Linked DNA regions of Myxococcus guangdongensis. Each later gene encodes a partner of the first gene's protein in a complex. Links are inferred from orthologs where the notes say so. Each region holds a gene or a part of one and is shown on either strand. Other genes may lie near its edges.

Region 1 (8,292 bases):
GGGACCGGTCCTCGAAGGAGACGGCGCGGTTGAAGGTCCTGTCGTTCAGCCCTCGCTGGAAGGCTTCGTCGCGGGGCCAGTCACAGGTGAGCCAGGGGATTCGCTGGCCCAGGTAGAAGAAGCCGCCGGAGCCCCAGAGCCCCTCGTTGACGATGAGCAACCCCGTGGCGCCGCCCATCCGCGTCGACGCGACGATGGCGCGGAACTGGTCGGCGCGCAGGTCCTGGGGCGGGAACCAGCGGGCGGAGACGAGCCCCGTCACGAGCGCTATCGCCGTCACGCCCCAGCGAGCGGACGCGGGAACGCGCGTGGTGAGGAGGTCCGCGACGACGGGCACCGCCGCGAGCACGCCCAACACCAGCGCCGGGTAGAGGAAGCGCTCTTCCTTGTGCGCGGTGACGAGCAGCACGCCCAGGTAGACGGCGGCGCACGTCAGCGGCAGGGACATACCGGTGCGTCCTCGCCTCGCTGCCTCCAGGCCCAGGGGCACCGCGACCCAGGCCCAGACGGGAACGGCCGTCACCAGGGGCAGCAGGTAGAAGCCGGGAGCCGCCGAGCCGAAGCGGGCGGCGGCCTCGCCCGAGAGGACGTTGAAGCGGACATAGGTGAAGAACGAGTGGAAGGGGCTGCCCCAGGTGAGGTGGTCCAACAGCCCCAGCCCCGCCGCGACGACGAGCCCGCCCAGGCAGGTGAAGGCCAGCATCCGCCAGCGCCGTGCCACCAGCAGATAGAGCAGCGCGGTGAGGACACAGATGGCGGACGGGTAGCGCGTCACCACCGCGAGCCCGAGCGCGGCGCCACCCAGGAGCCCGGCCCTCGCCTCACGCTCTCGCCGGTCCAGGGCCTCCAGGGCCACCACCAGGAAGGACGTGGAGAAGGACTCCGCCAGGGTGCGTCCGGCGAAGACGAGCACCGGCCCGTAGAGGCCCACCAGCAGGACGGCCAGCCAACCTCCCGAGACTCCCGTGCGCCGGGCGGCGAAGCGGTACACGGCCCACAGGCTCCACGCATGCAGCGCGAGCTGGGGCACGGCCGTCATCGCGCGGTAGCCCTGGGGGTCGGTGATGCCCAGCATCCCCGCCAGCTTCAGGAAGCCGGCCAGGACTCCAGGGACAGCCCAGTTACGGATGCCATCGCGCCACTCCCACGCCAGCACGCCGTAGCCGTGCACGCGCCAGTACGCGGGCTCCAGCGCCTGGAACACCTCGTCGGGGTGGATGCGGCCCAGCTGCGCCACGGCGATGACGGCGGGCAGCAGCGCCACGACGACGAGGGTCGCCAGCGCGAGGCGGGAGGGCCTTGCCGGAGGATGGGGCCGAGCGTCATCCGACGGCAGGGGCTCGGGTGGCATGGGCGGGGTGGGCGTCTCGGGCAGGGCGGCGGACACGGGCGCCCGGGACTCTCCCCGGCCCCGCGGCGAGGTGCAAGCCATCGGACGTTTGTCCGCCAGGGCCTCGCTCGGGTAGGAACGCGGTTCCCTCGAGAAGGAGCAGGCCATGCCGGACGTCATCGTGGTGGGAGCGGGGCACAACGGACTCGTGACAGCGGCGATGCTCGCGCGCCGGGGCCTGTCCGTCACCGTCCTGGAGGAGAAGGACGTCATCGGCGGAGCGTGCCGGACGGAGTACCCGTTCAAGAGCGCGCCCGGGCTGGGCGTGTCCACGGGCGCGTACCTGTTGGGATTGATGCCGCCGGAGCTCCTGCGCGAGCTGGAGCTGGACCTGCCCCTCAAGCGGAGGGACCCGCACTACTTCCTGCCCACCACGGGCGAGCGCTATCTGTTGTTCGGCTCGGATGAGCGCGAGCTGAAGCGCCAGTTCCTCGAGTTCTTCTCGCAAGCGGACTGGGAGGCCAACCAGGCGATGAACACGGAGCTGGCCGCGCTGCGCGACGACCTGGCGCCCGCGTGGCTCAAGCCGCCGCTGTCCCACGAGGAGACCGCCGAGCGCTACATCCGGCCCGCGCTGCGCGAGCACTTCATCAAGCTGTGTCGAGGCTCCGCGCGCCAGTACCTGGAGCGCTTCGGCTTCAAGTCCGACTTCGTGAAGGCGATGTACGCGGTGACGGACGCGTTCTCCGGACTGGACGGCGGCTATGACACGCCGGGCACGGGGATGAACCTGCTCGTCCACAACATGTGCCGGCTGCCGGGCAGCGGAGGCACGTGGATGATTGTCGGCGGCGGCATGGGCACCGTCACCCAGTCCATCGCCAACGTCGCGCGCAAGCACGGCGCGGTCATCCGCACGGGCGCGAAGGTGACGTCGGTGCGCGTGGACGCGGGCGTGGTGAAGGGCGTGGTGCTGGAGAACGGCGAGGAGCTCCAGGCCTCGGTCGTCGTGTCCAACGGAGACCCGTTCCGCACGCTGAAGCTGGTGGACACCGCGGCGTTGCCGGCGGACTACCGCGCGAAGGTGGGCGCGATGGCGGTGCCGGGCACCACGCTCAAGGTGAACCTGTGTCTGAAGGAGCTGCCGAAGTTCACGTGTCTGCCCGAGGACAAGGGCCAGTTCGGCCCCACCATCCACCTGCTGCCGCAGGAGGACGACGTGCTCGGCGCACTGGAGCGCTCGTATCGCGACACGCAGGCGGGCAGGCTGTCCGACTTCCCCTCCATCGAGTGGTACATCCACACCACGGTGGACCCGTCGCTGCGCGACGCCGAGGGCCGCCACAACTCCGCGCTCTTCGTGGAGTGGGTGCCCTACAAGCTCGAGGGCACGACGTGGGAGAAGGAGGAGTCGCGCTACGTGCAGCAGCTGTTGTCGGTGTGCGACCGCTTCGCGCCGGGGACGAGTGATTTGGTCCAGGAGTACTTCGCCCTCACGCCCCCGAAAATCGAGAGCCACTTCGGAATCACCGGCGGCCACATCCACCATGTGGACAACAAGCTGGGCTTCACCGACAGGCTGCCCTACGAGACGCCGGTGCAGGGGCTCTACTTCTGCAGCGCGGGCTGCCACCCGGCGGGCAGTGTCATCGGCGCGGCGGGGCACAACTCGGCCCAGGTCGTCCTGAAGGCGCTCGGACGCTGAGTCGCAGCGCCTGGAGATGGATCCTTCGCGCCGTCGTGTTTAGATGACTGCCCCCATGAGCTACCTCGTCCTCGCCCGCAAATGGCGTCCGCAGAAGTTCGATGACATGACCGGACAGGAGCACGTCGTCCGGACCATCGCGAACGCCATCAAGATGGACCGGGTGGCGCACGCGTACCTGTTCTGCGGCCCGCGTGGCGTGGGCAAGACGACGGCCGCACGCCTGCTCGCCAAGGCCCTCAACTGTGAGAAGGGCCCCACGGCGACTCCCTGCGGTGAGTGCCGGGCGTGCACGGAGATTGCCGCCGGCACCAGCGTGGACGTGGCGGAGATCGACGGTGCCTCCAACAACGGCGTGGAGAACGTCCGCGAGATTCGCGAGAACGCGAAGTACCTGCCGCAGCGCGACCGGCACAAGATCTACATCATCGACGAGGTCCACATGCTGTCCGGGGCGGCGTTCAACGCGCTGCTCAAGACGCTGGAGGAGCCGCCCGGGCACGTGAAGTTCATCTTCGCGACGACCGAGGCGCACAAGCTCCCGGACACCATCCTGTCGCGCTGCCAGCGCCACAACTTCCGCCGCATCTCCGCGGCGCGGATGCTCCAGCGACTGCAGGAGATCTGCAAGGCGGAGGGCGCGGGCATCTCGGACCGCTCGCTGTCGCTGGTGGTGCGCCAGTCCGAGGGCGGCATGCGCGACGCGCTCAGCCTGCTGGACCAGGTGCTCGCCTCGTGCGGCGCGAACCCCACGGACGAGGAGGTCGCCGAGGCGCTGGGCGCCATCGATCGAACGATGGTGCAGGACTTCGCCGATGCGCTGGTGCACAAGGATGCCAAGCGCGTGCTTGAGCGCGTGGAGGAGGTCTTCAACCGGGGCCTCGACTTGAAGCGCCTCGCGGAGGAGCTGGCGATGCAGCTTCGCCACCTCTTCGTCACCAAGACGCTGGGCGAGGCGCCCGCGGAGCTGGCGGAGTCCGAGCAGAAGGCGCTCGTGGCGCTGGCGAAGGACGCGGAGAGCGCGCAGCTCACGCGGCTGTTCGACGTGGTGCATGGCTCGGTCTGGGATGTGTCGCGCGCGGCGCAGCCGAGGCTCGCGCTGGAGATGGCGCTGTTGAAGGCCATCCAGCTGTCGCCGGGGGGTTCGATTCCGGAGCTGCTCGCGAAGGTGGACCGGCTCACGGCCGGACTGCCTCAGGCGGACAAGGCCAATGCTGGAGCGCCGGGAGGTCGCTCCAGCTCCACGAACTTTCGCGCCTGAGCCTCGCCAGGCTCCGTCCATCGAAGCCGCGCCCACCCCTCGTCCGTGGGAGATGGGTCGAGCTGCGCCCACTGCGGGACAGCAGCCCGTCTCGACGCAGAGGCATGTGGGCACTTCCGCGGGAGCGCCGTCGAACGATGGCGCGTCCACGGCGATGCCTTCGGCGCAGCAGTCGCCGAATGGCGGCGTGGATCCGCAGGGGGTGGCGGTCAACGGAAGCCCGTCGTCGGCCCACGGAGCGTCGGCTCGCGGGCCGATGGGTGGCGCGTTCGACGGTGCGCCATCCGTCGCGCAGAGCGGGACGAGCAGCTCCGCGGGTTCATCGCACGCAGGGCCGTCGGCATCGCCTCAGGGTGGTCCATCGGATGCGTCCCGCGCGCCTGTGGGACATGCCCCCGTCGGAATGACGGGACGTGCTCCCTCGGGCCCACCTTGGGATGCTCCTGGGTCATCCACGGGACAGCCCACCCCTGGGGCGACGGCACGTACTCCGTCGGGCCCTCCCTGGGATGCGCCGGCTCCTGCGTCCGGACAGCAGTCCGCGGGAGACTTCGCGCGCCCCACGCAAACGTCTCGGTTCGATGCGCCCGCGTCATTCGACACGCAGCGCTCCGGCGCCTCTCGCTACGACGACGCCGACTACCAGCCCGAGCCACCGCCGGACATCGACCTGCCGCGACACAGCGGGGACGCATCCGACGAGCCACCCGCCAACATCGCGCCGCCACGACATGACGGGGCCGTGCGTGAAGTCCCCGCGCCCCAGCCAGCCGCGGGCGCGTGGACGCCTCCGCCCTCCGTCAGCGCCGCCCCTCCCGTCCCCGCCACCGGGCCGGTCATCGCCGGGCTGCCCCCCTCCGCCGCGCGCCCCCTGTCCTTCCTGCGCAACGGCGGCGGCGCCCAGGCGGTCTCGGACGCTCCGCCACCGGCCGCCTACCCCGTCGAGAATCCCCTGCCCTCGGGCCCCGTCCTCGAGGGTCTGCCCCCGTCCGCCGCGCGCCCCCTGTCCTTCCTGCGCAACGGCCCTCCCGCGCCCACGCCCCCGGCGGCACCAGCCCCGCAGCAGCCCATCGCCCCGCCCGGCCCGCATGCGGGCGCCACCCCGCTCTCCCGCACCACCGAGCCGGCGCCCACCGTCCGCGTCATCAACGTCCGCAAGCCCGAGCCGCCGCCCGGCCCGCCCGAGCCGCCGCCCTACGGCGACAGCGACGAGGAATCGCGCTTCTATCCAGAAGAGGCCTCCCCTGGCGGCTGCGCCTCCGGCGAATGCATCCCCGAGCCCGAGGCCCCCGTCGCGGAACCCGAGCCCGAGCCGCCTCCCGTGGCCGCCTCGCCTCCCCCCGTGGCGCGCGGGCGCGACAACCCCAACCTGCCGCTCATCGAGCGTTGGCGTGCCGCGGTGGAGTCCGTGAAGGCGGGCTCCCTGCGCCACGGCACCGCCCTCGCGAACGGCCGGCTCATGTCGATGAAGGCCGGGGAGATCATCCTCGGCTACCTCCCCGCGGCGGGCCTGCACCGCATGTCGGTGTCCGCCGCCGCGGGCAAGGCCACCATCGACAAGCTCCTGGCCGAGCACTTCGGCCGGCCCGTGAAGCTGTCCTTCCAGGACGTGTCCGCGGATGACTCCCGGGCCGCGCCCAGCCTCGCCGAGCGCGACGCGCAGAGCCGCGCCACCCATGAGAAGAACACCGAGAGCAAGGTGCGGAACCACGCCTCGGTCCGCTCCGTGCTCCTGGTGCTGGGTGGAGAAATCGAGCACATCCAGATCTACGAGCCCGAGCGCCCCTCCGCCGCCTCGGCCGCCGACGCTCCTGTCGAAGCCCCCGACGACAGCGCCTGACAATGGACGCGCGCAACGCTAGGGTGCGCGCCACACTCCACGCCCGTACCGAGGAAGCACATGCCCGGCGTCGACCTGAACTACTTCATCCGGCAGGCGAACAAGCTGACGGAGAAGATCGAAGAGCGCAAGCAGCAGCTGGCCGAGGAGACCGTCGAGGCCAAGGCCGGCGAGGGCCGCGTCACCGTCGTGGCCAACGGCATCCAGGAGATCCGCAGCATCAAGATCGACAAGGAAGCCATCGACCCGAACGACACGTCGATGCTCGAGGACCTCATCACCGCCGCGGTGAACGCCGCCCTGGCGAGCAGCCGTCAGCACATGCAGCGCGAGCTCGCGAAAATCTCCGGCGGCATCAAGATCCCCGGCGTTACCTGATACCGGATGACTCCCGATCCGCTGAACCGCCTCGTCGCCCAGCTCGCGAAGCTGCCAGGCATCGGGGAGAAGACCGCCCAGCGCCTCGCGTTCCACATCCTGCGCTCTCCGGGCGAGTACGCCTCCGAGCTGTCGCAGGCCATCCGCGAGGTGAAGGAGAAGGTGCACCTGTGCGTGCGCTGTTTCTCCCTCACGGACACGGAGACGTGCGGCTTCTGTCGGGACCACCGCCGTGACGAGCGGGTGCTGTGCGTCGTGGAGACCTTCGCGGACCTGATGGCGCTCGAGCGCACCCGCGAGTTCAAGGGCCGCTACCACGTGCTGCACGGCGTGCTGTCCCCGCTCGAGGGCGTGGGCCCGGACCAGCTCCGCATCAAGGAGCTGTTGGAGCGCCTCAGCGACAGTCAGGTGGAGGAGCTCATCCTCGCCACCAACCCGGACGTCGAGGGCGAGGCCACCGCGCTCTACCTGACGCGCCTGCTCAAGCCCATGGGCCTGCGCCTCACCCGCATCGCCCAGGGCCTGCCCATGGGCGGTGACCTCGAGTACGCCGACCAGGCCACGCTGGCGAAGGCGCTGTCCGCCCGCCGCGACCTCTAGGCCTATGCTCCGGCGCCGGGAGCTCCCGGCGCCGTGCTGCTTCCTACGGTGTCAGCCGCCAGGCGAACGGCACCACCGCGTTCACCTCCCCGTCGACATGCGCCGGGAAGCGCAGCCGCTCCGCCTGCGCTTGGAGACAGCGGCCCACGCCCGTCCCCGCCAGCGCCCCGCTCACGCTCGCCCGCGCCTTGCCGGTCGACGCGATGGAGAACTCCACCTGGACCTGGCCCTCGCTCGACGGCAGGTCCTTGCGGTTCTTCTCGAAGCACGCGGTGATTCGCGAGCGCCCCTGCGCCACGACGCGAGAGATGTCGGCCACGCTGAGCGACACCTTCTTCTTCGCCGTGCTCTTCACCGACTTGCCCTCCGCCGCGTCCTCCACGGGAGGCGGTGGTGACAGCCGGCTCCCCACCGCGCCCGCCTCGCCTCCAGTCCCCTGCGCCATCCCCTCGGGAGGCTGTGTCCCGACAGGTGGCGGCGACACGGGCACCGCGGCCTGCTGCGCGGGCGCTGCGACAGCTTCCGTCGAAGGCGCAGGCTCCCGAGGCACTGGGGCCTCAGCCGGCGCGACAGCGGCGATGGGAGGAGCCGCGGGAGGCACGACACCCGCGGACACCGGCGCGACCAGTCGCGCGTAGCCCACGATGCCCACCCCCGCGAGCAACAACCCACCCGCGAGCCCGACGACGAGCGGACGCCAGCCGCGCGCACGGGGCGCGGCGACAGGCGCGGGCATCGGCGCCGACTCGGTGGCCGGAGTCTTCGTCGCCGCTGGCACCAGCCCCGAGGACGACGCCGGCGAGCGCGCACTCCAACCGCGCGCCGTGGCCACGTCGGTGCTGCCCGTCGCGGAGGAGGGCGCCCCCACCACGTCCGTCCCCATCTCCACCACGCCCGTCGCCTGCGTCACCACGCCCAGCGCGGCGGAGAGCGAGGACAGCGTGGGGATGCGGGTGCGCTCGGTGAAGCGGTCCTCACCGAAGTGGCTGCGCAGGAACGCGCCGAGCTGCGGCGTCCCCGCGGCGCTCAGGTGCTCTCCGAGGAACGCCTCCAGGTCCTCGGCGAAGGCCTCCGCGGTGGGGTAGCGGTCCTGCGGCAGCGGCGCCATCGCCTTGAGGACGATGGCCTCCAACGCCGCGGGCAAATCCGGCCGCAGCTCGCGCGGACGCTTGAACTCG
Region 2 (2,796 bases), on another replicon or contig:
TACGAGGCGCGCACCTGCATGTCCACGCCCACCGGCTCGCGGTCCTGGTTGAACGTCTTGAGCTGCTCCTTGGCCACCATGGAGTTGGGCAGCGTCACCAGCTCGCGGCGGAACGTCATGATGCGGATGGAGCGCCAGTTGACCTGCGCCACGCGCCCCACGTGCTCGCCGATGCGCACGAAGTCGCCGACCTCGAAGGGCTTGTCCAACTGCAGGGACAGGCCCGCGAAGAGGTTGCCCAGGGTCTCCTGGAGCGCCAGACCGATGACCACCGACAGCACCGCGGACGTGGCCACCAGGCCCGTCAGGTCCAGGTCCAGCTGCGTCTGGACGATGGGGACCGCGGCGAGCGTGTACAGCAGGAAGTCGATGACGTTGCGGAGGATCTTCGGCGTCGCCACCGACGTCGAGCGCAGCCTCATCAGCTTCAGCCCGAAGCCCACGCCCGCGCGGATGACGCCGAACGCGAACGTCAGCATCCAGGCGACCTGCAGCGCCTTCATCGGCCCGGGCGGCGTGGTGGCGGGCATCGCCCAGGCCGCCACGCGCAGGATGAGGAACATCACCATCAGCCGCAGGGCCCCGGTGAGATCCCGCTTCAGGTCCACGTCCTGGCTGGAGGCCCGGGTTCCCAGCAGCACCAGCGCCAATATCGCGCCGACGGCCAGGGACAGATTGCTCTGGAGGAAAGGCAGCAAGACCCCCTGACTCTCTCCCGCGCGTACATGGGGGTCAAGGCAGCGGTTGACGCGTGGCGCGCAAGCGGGGATACACGCGCCATGACCCTCGCATCGGTGCTGGGACAGCCCCGCGCGATTGATTCACTTCAGGCGGCACTTCGCTCTGGCGCGGTGCACCACGCGTATCTCTTCGCGGGGCCGGAGGGCGTGGGCAAGGAGCGAGCAGCCGTGGGCCTGGCCCAGGCGCTCACCTGCCCCGAGCAGCCGGACGTGGGCTGCGGCACCTGCGCCAGCTGCACGCGCGTGGCGCGCGGCCTCCACCCCGACGTCACCTGGGTGATGCCCGACGATGAGCGCGTGTCGCGAGGCCTCGCGGGGCGCTCGGACTTCACGGGCACGCCGAGCCGGGATCTGCGCGTGGAGCAGATCCGCCAGCTGCAGGAGCGGCTGGCCCTGCGCGGGCTGGAGTCGCGCCGCAAGGTGGCCATCCTCGTCTCCGCGCAGGCGATGAACGTGCAGGCGCAGAACGCGTTCCTCAAGACGCTGGAGGAGCCGCCGTCGGACACCACGCTGGTGCTGGTGGCCAGCGCCATGGACAAGCTGCTGCCCACCATCCGCAGCCGGTGCAGCAAGGTGCACTTCGGCCCGCTGCCGGTGGAGCTGGTCGCCGAGCGCGTGCGCACCGAGCGCAAGCTGGACGCGGACACCGCGCAGCTGGCGGCCATCATGGCCGGAGGCAGCCTGGGCCGCGCGCTGTCGCTGGACGTGGAGGCGCTGGCCCGCCGCAAGGACGTGGTGACGGCCTTCGAGAGCCTGCGCGGCGACAACGCGGTGGGGCTCTTGCGCTTCGCGGACGAGCACGGCGGCTCGCGCGAGGACGCGGAGGCGACGCTGGAGCTGTTGACGCTCTGGACGCGCGACGTGGCCCTGGCCAAGGTCGGCCGCGAGGACTCGCTGGCGAACCGCGACCTGCGTGCGCTGGCGGTGGAGGTGGGCGCGCGGCTGTCCGATGCGTGGCTGCACCGTCGCCATGCGCTGCTCGACGGCGCGCGCGCGGCGGTGGCCCGCAACGGCGCGCCCCGGCTGCAGTTGGAGCGGATGCTCATCGACCTGTTCACGGAGACGTCCCGATGAGCTCGGAGCTGGACGACGTGCTGGCGGGCGTGAAGGCCGGGAAGCTCGCGCCGCTGTACCTGCTGTGGGGCGAGGAGTTCCTGGTCCGCAAGGGCGCCGACGAGCTGGTCAAGCTGCTGGTGCCCGACGCGGCGGTGGGCCTCAACCTCGTCACGCTGGACGCGGGCAGCCCGCGCGAGGTGGCGCAGGAGCTGGCCACCCTGCCGCTGTTCCCCGGCCGCAAGGTCGTGGTGGTGAGGGACCCGGAGTTCCTCGCGCCGAAGAAGGGGCGCGGAGATCCGCTGGCCAAGGCGCGCGAGGCGTGGAAGGCGGGCAAGCGCAAGGAGGGCGCCCGGCGACTGCTGGCGCTGGCGGCGCGCGCGGGCTGGGGCGTGGACCAGCTGGACCCGTCCGCGTCCAAGGCGCCGTCGGTGGAGCAGTGGAAGGAGGAGCTGAACGTCGACCTCGCGGAGGCGGACGTGGCGTTCCTGAAGGAGGCCGCGGCCTTCTGCAAGGAGGAGCGCATCAGCGCCCCCGAGGGCGACGCCACCGTGCTCATCGACCTCATCCAGAAGGGCGCGCCGGCGGGACACGCGCTGGTGATGGCGGCCACGGAGGTGGACGCGAAGAACCCGCTGGTGAAGCTGGCGCAGGACAAGGGCCACGTCGTCGAGCGCAAGGTGGCCGCGCGCCACAAGGACCTGGACCTCTCCGACATCGCCAAGGAGTTCCTGGCGCCCTTCAAGAAGAAGCTGGGGCCTGGCGCGCTGGAGGAGCTCAAGGAGCGCGTGGGCGGCAACATCCGCCTGCTGCAGTCGGAGCTGGAGAAGCTGGCCACGTACTCGGAGGGGCCCGCCATCGAGCGCTCCGACGTGGTGATGCTGGTGCACCACGCGCGCGAGGAGGAGTTCTTCGAGCTGTCCGAGGCGCTCCAGAAGCGCGACTTCCGCGGCGCGCTGTCCTACGCGGAGGACGCGATGGGGCAGGGGACGCACGCGCTGCA

The links. Proteins that work in one complex are often made in the same cells at the same time.
Region 2: dnaX (region 1) and holB share a complex: the UniProt entries of both Bacillus subtilis proteins name them as parts of the DNA clamp loading complex. The link is inferred for Myxococcus guangdongensis from one-to-one orthologs.

What each region holds. Positions count from the first base shown.
Region 1 is NZ_JAJVKW010000023.1:90,295-98,586, forward strand. The notes cover bases 2,201-5,193. They hold dnaX (DNA polymerase III subunit gamma/tau), read left to right. Parts: upstream 2,201-3,090; coding sequence 3,091-4,296; downstream 4,297-5,193. Other genes in these bases: LXT21_RS42115 (phytoene desaturase family protein), read left to right, coding at 2,201-3,035; LXT21_RS42125 (DNA polymerase III subunit gamma/tau), read left to right, coding at 5,039-5,193. In the rest of the region: LXT21_RS42110 (glycosyltransferase family 39 protein), read right to left, coding at 1-1,432; more of LXT21_RS42115, read left to right, coding at 1,497-2,200; more of LXT21_RS42125, read left to right, coding at 5,194-6,136; LXT21_RS42130 (YbaB/EbfC family nucleoid-associated protein), read left to right, coding at 6,197-6,514; recombination mediator RecR, read left to right, coding at 6,521-7,114; LXT21_RS42140 (protein kinase domain-containing protein), read right to left, coding at 7,158-8,292. UniProt on the Bacillus subtilis protein: Part of the beta sliding clamp loading complex, which hydrolyzes ATP to load the beta clamp onto primed DNA to form the DNA replication pre-initiation complex.
Region 2 is NZ_JAJVKW010000005.1:660,519-663,314, forward strand. It holds holB (DNA polymerase III subunit delta'), read left to right. Parts: upstream 1-779; coding sequence 780-1,814; downstream 1,815-2,796. Other genes in the region: LXT21_RS19275 (mechanosensitive ion channel family protein), read right to left, coding at 1-698; holA (DNA polymerase III subunit delta), read left to right, coding at 1,811-2,796. UniProt on the Bacillus subtilis protein: DNA polymerase III is a complex, multichain enzyme responsible for most of the replicative synthesis in bacteria.